2 regions of the Lentilactobacillus curieae genome follow, and region 2 is predicted to be linked to the other one. Evidence: a T-box and tRNA genes for the amino acid it is inferred to sense, from the RefSeq annotation. Region 2 holds a T-box; the other holds one or more tRNA genes.
The links. The T-box of region 2 lies ahead of tyrS (tyrosine--tRNA ligase). A T-box ahead of a tRNA ligase gene usually reads a tRNA of that ligase, here a tRNA-Tyr.
Positions count from the first base shown of each region.

Region 1: it encodes a tRNA-Tyr, which carries the amino acid that the T-box ahead of tyrS (tyrosine--tRNA ligase) is inferred to sense. The anticodon was not compared.

Region 1 is NZ_CP018906.1:1,536,420-1,538,882, forward strand. Features, by position in the region: gene PL11_RS07380 (peptide MFS transporter) at 1-166, shown strand, start outside; gene PL11_RS07385 (metallophosphoesterase) at 224-1,045, shown strand; tRNA gene PL11_RS07390 (tRNA-Tyr) at 1,118-1,200, shown strand; tRNA gene PL11_RS07395 (tRNA-Gln) at 1,208-1,279, shown strand; tRNA gene PL11_RS07400 (tRNA-Tyr) at 1,536-1,618, shown strand; tRNA gene PL11_RS07405 (tRNA-Gln) at 1,629-1,700, shown strand; gene proC (pyrroline-5-carboxylate reductase) at 1,824-2,463, shown strand, end outside.
Region 2 is NZ_CP018906.1:176,102-178,564, forward strand. Features, by position in the region: gene tyrS (tyrosine--tRNA ligase) at 78-1,334, opposite strand; T-box leader at 1,374-1,576, opposite strand; gene PL11_RS01065 (zinc metalloprotease) at 1,628-2,260, opposite strand; gene PL11_RS01070 (hypothetical protein) at 2,420-2,463, shown strand, end outside.

The DNA.
Region 1 (2,463 bases), 740 kb from region 2:
AGCCGATTCTGCTGGTCAAGCCGTTAACTCACAAATCGTTAAATTTTACACTCCAGGTAACGAAGCAAATTACTTTACCATTGTTGGTTTAGTTGCAATCGTTGCTGGTATTGTGCTCTTTATGCTGATCAAACCAATCAAGCGATTGATGGAAGGCGTAAATTAGCCGTCTAAAAACTGTGTTATCCTGTTAGGGATAACACTTTTTATTTGGAGAGAAAAAATGGTAAAAATTGCTGCTACAAGTGATAATCATTTTGATTTAAATTCTGTAGATTCAGAGCAAGTCATCGATGCTCAAGTAAAGCATCTGCAAAAATTAGGAATAGATATCTACCTAATTGCGGGTGACTTATTTAATGATTTTCAGCTTTCAGTTAAATACGTAAAAAAGCTCCAAGCTGCGATGCCACGGATTAAAGTTTTGTTTATTGCCGGAAATCACGACATGATCAAAAATGTTTCGTATTATGACTTAGAACAAGGAAAGTGGCAGGGGTACCTGAATAACCGTTATTATGACGTACCTAACAGTGATGTGAGGGTGGTGGGAATCAACGGCTGGTATGATTACTCATTTGCAGTCAATGAACCTAAAACTGATGAACAATTCCTTGCTTGGAAGAACACTTATTGGATAGATAGGCTTATTAGCCAACCAGTGAGCGATAAAGAACGTGAAGCAATCGTGTTAACCCAACTTACCAGCCTGCTTAAAAATGCCCAGGAGGCGTCAAAAAACGTCGTATTGATGACACACTTCGTTCCGAACGTAAAATTCATTCATTATTCAGATGATTTTCGCTTTTGGAACATGGCAAATGCGATGCTTGGCAGTACGCGATTTGGTGAAATTATTGATGAATTTAAGGTGCCTGCAGTTGTGTTTGGCCACATTCATGACCGAATTGATCCTGTAAAATACAACGCTACGACATATTATAATGCCGCTGTGGGATACAATCGTAAGCGGCATAAGGAGTGGCAGTCAAATGATTTTATAACTGAATGGTGTGCCCAACTAAAAATATTTGAACTTTTTTAGTTTGAAGGGTTGACGAAAACCTCAGAATTCGATATGATTATATTCGTTGCTTTGGTAGTATAAAAGCATTTCGGAGGGGTAGCGAAGTCTGGCTAAACGCGGCGGACTGTAAATCCGCTCCTTCGGGTTCGGTGGTTCGAATCCACTCCCCTCCATTTTTATTGGGCTATAGCCAAGTGGTAAGGCAACGGGTTTTGATCCCGTGATGCGCTGGTTCGAACCCAGCTAGCCCAATTGTTACGCCTTTCGTCGTTATATTAAGTGATTTCGCTTAGTACAGCGACTTTTTTTGACTCTAGATTCTGATTTGTTTGGAATTGAGGGTAGTTTTTTCCAAAAATAGTGATCTGCGAAAGTACCAATTTGCCAGTGACATTTGGATACAATATAATTATTAATAAAGTCACTTAACATTGTAAATTCGGGGTTGACGACAACCTTAGAATTTTGTATTATTATATTCGTTGGTTTGGTACTACAAACCAGTTTCGGAGGGGTAGCGAAGTCTGGCTAAACGCGGCGGACTGTAAATCCGCTCCTTCGGGTTCGGTGGTTCGAATCCACTCCCCTCCATTTTCATTATTGGGCTATAGCCAAGTGGTAAGGCAACGGGTTTTGATCCCGTGATGCGCTGGTTCGAACCCAGCTAGCCCAACTACTAACGTCGGTTCTCGGTGAGAGCCGACGTTTTTTTGTTTTGGTTGCAAATTATCCAATTATCGGATAAAGTCAAATTATAAGAATTGGCATAGACAAATTTTGCAGGAGGAATTACATTATGAAAATTGGTTTTATTGGTGTGGGTGCAATGGCTCGGGCAATTATTGAGGGACTACTAAAAGCAAAGTTTATTGAAGCAAACGATATTTTGGTACATAGTCAACACAAAGAAAGTTATGTTCCTTACGCACAGGAGCATGGACTTACTAGCTGTGACACTAATTCTGAGTTGACCCAGAAGAGTGACGTTGTAGTGATTGGGGTTGTTCCAGGAGTTGTTAAACCCGTTTTGAATGAAATTGCGGGCACTTTAAATCCGACCCAGCCAGTCATCTCAATGGCATCAGGAATCACCTTGGATCGACTAGAAGAGTTGACGGACTATAACCAACCAATTTTGAGAATTCTTCCTAACGTTAACTCTGCATTCAATGCTGGAATGACTGCTGTTGCAGCTAACGAAAATTTAACTGGTGATAATCTAGATTACACAATGAAGTTTGTGGCAGCTTTAGGTGAGGTTTCAGAGATGCCAGAATCACAATTTGCTAACTTCAGTGCGATTTCTGGAAGTGCGGTAGCGTACATTGATTTCTTCATCGATGCTCTTAGCCGGGCAGGGGTAAAATATGGCTTTACTAAAGAAGTTGCGACCAAGATTGCCACCCAGACGACTTTAGGATCAGCCCAATCTTTAA
Region 2 (2,463 bases):
CCGCAAGTAATAATATACCGACTTAAAGCACCAATGTCAACAAAAAAAGCAAATCAATTTGATTTGCTTTTAAAATCCTATTTAACTTTAGCCAAAAAGTACCGCTTTTTACCACGACGAACAATGACAAACTTACCGTCAAACTTGGCTTCTGGGTCGATTTCACTGTCAACATCAGTGACTTTCTCTCCATTAATTCTGATCGCACCATTATTAAGATCTTCTCTGGCTTGTCTACGAGAAGGTTCTATTGAAGTAACGTCAACTAACCACTCAACGATGTTTCGCTTTTCTGAAGTGAGTTCAACAGTTGGCATATTTTTAAATCCTTGTTCAATTTCTGACGAAGTCAACTTAGCAACGTCACCAGAAAATAGTGCAGCTGAAATATGCTCTGCTTCTATAACTGCCTGCTTGCCATGAACAAACTCAGTTACTTCTTCGGCTAATCTTCTTTGAGCTTCACGCTTTTCCGGTTGAGTCTTAACCTTATCTTCTAGTTCGGTGATCTCATCTTGGTCCAAGAAAGTAAAGTACTTTAAATACTTAACCACGTCACGATCATCTTGATTGATCCAGAATTGATAGAACTCGTAAGGAGTCGTCTTTTCTGGATCAAGCCAAACAGCACCTCCAGCAGTCTTACCAAACTTAGTTCCATCTGCTTTAAGCATCAATGGAATAGTCAATCCGTATGCACGGGCTTCTGAACCTTCAACCTTATGAATTAAGTCAATCCCTGAGGTAATATTTCCCCATTGATCAGCACCACCCAATTGTAGCTGAACGTCATTATTTTGATATAGATGAAGGAAATCAACAGATTGTAGAATCTGATACGTAAACTCAGTAAATGAAATTCCTACTTCTAACCGGCTTGCAACGATTTCTTTGTTAAGCATAGTATTAACGTTAAACAACTTCCCGTAATCACGAAGGAAATCCAATAACGTCATTTTTGATAGCCACTCATAGTTATTAACAATTTCAAACTGGCCATCATCCCCAAACAAGTTCTGCATTTGTTCAGTCAATGCAACCTCATTGTGATGAACTTGATCCATAGTTTGAAGCACCCGCTCAGACTTTTTACCACTTGGGTCTCCAATCGATCCGGTACCACCACCGATAACAGCAACCGGTTTATGGCCAGCTAATTGGAATCTCTTTAAAATCATAAATGGAATCAAGTGACCAATGTGCATACTGTCACCCGTTGGGTCTACTCCCACATAAATTCCAATTTTTTTATTTTCAACCAAATCGTAAAGTCCGTCGTGGTCAGTTTCCTGATTAATCGCACCACGCCACTGTAAATCATCAATAATGTTCATATGTAACTCCTCCTAAATAAAAAAGTCCCTAGCACAATTGCTAGGGACGAAGTTTTTCCGCGTTACCACCCAAGTTATCGACAAATATCGACCACTCAAACCATTGGTAACGAAATGACCCGTCTAAATAATTAAGAAAACTCCACAAGTGTATGTTCACTAAATACTCGTTTGGCTCGCATCCCCGCCAAATTTCTGAATTCTCGAAGTAATAAGCTACTGTCTTGTTTCATCGTTTACTGATATGCGTTTAATGATAGATTAGCAACCTATCATTGTCAATATGACAATAATCAAACTACATATTTCTGGAAATACAAGTGTGGATCATGCCTATAACCATTAAACTCTGAATCGCTAACTGGCGTGGTATGCTTCAAAGACCACTTTGCTAAATCAGCGTCAAATTTACCAATATGGGTTGAATAATCTCCCCCCATTATCGTTGCCCGTGTAAACAACGATCTTAAACTAGCCTCCGGATAAAGGTACAAATCCTTCGTGCCTAGAGTATGACCTAATTCATGAATCAATACTGCTTCCCGTTTACTCTCAGAATAGCGATTCATTGTCTCGCTATTTAAGGCAATTACACCACTATTGATTTCAGCCACGCCTGCCAATCCAGGAGTTATGGCTGCTTTAGTGATTACTAGTCGCGAGTCCGTTAAAGAATTAGTCTGTACGAACACCTTCTTGCCTAGTGCATAATTCCATTTTTTTGTTGCTACATTAATTTCATTATTGTATTTGTGAGCATTGCCAGTCACATGATACTTAATCACACCGTGATCAGTTAGGTTTTTTGAAGCAATCATGTTGTGATCAAAGTAGATTGTTCTCCCCTGAGCCGAATCAACTAACGATATCCCCATTATAACTATTCCGACAACTAAAGCAGATAAGAGTAAAGCTATCCGTTTCATATTATTAGTGCCCCCCTAATAATTCCTCTCCGCCTTTAACCATTATCAATATATCATGATGGCAACTTTCTGAGAACTAGATTGCACACAAAATTCATATAATCTTCACGGAAAATTCAAGGTGTGTATCAATTGCATTTAAGACCGATTATTTTTAAAATGATAGTCGAAAGGATAGTGATTAATATGTTAGAAATCACCTA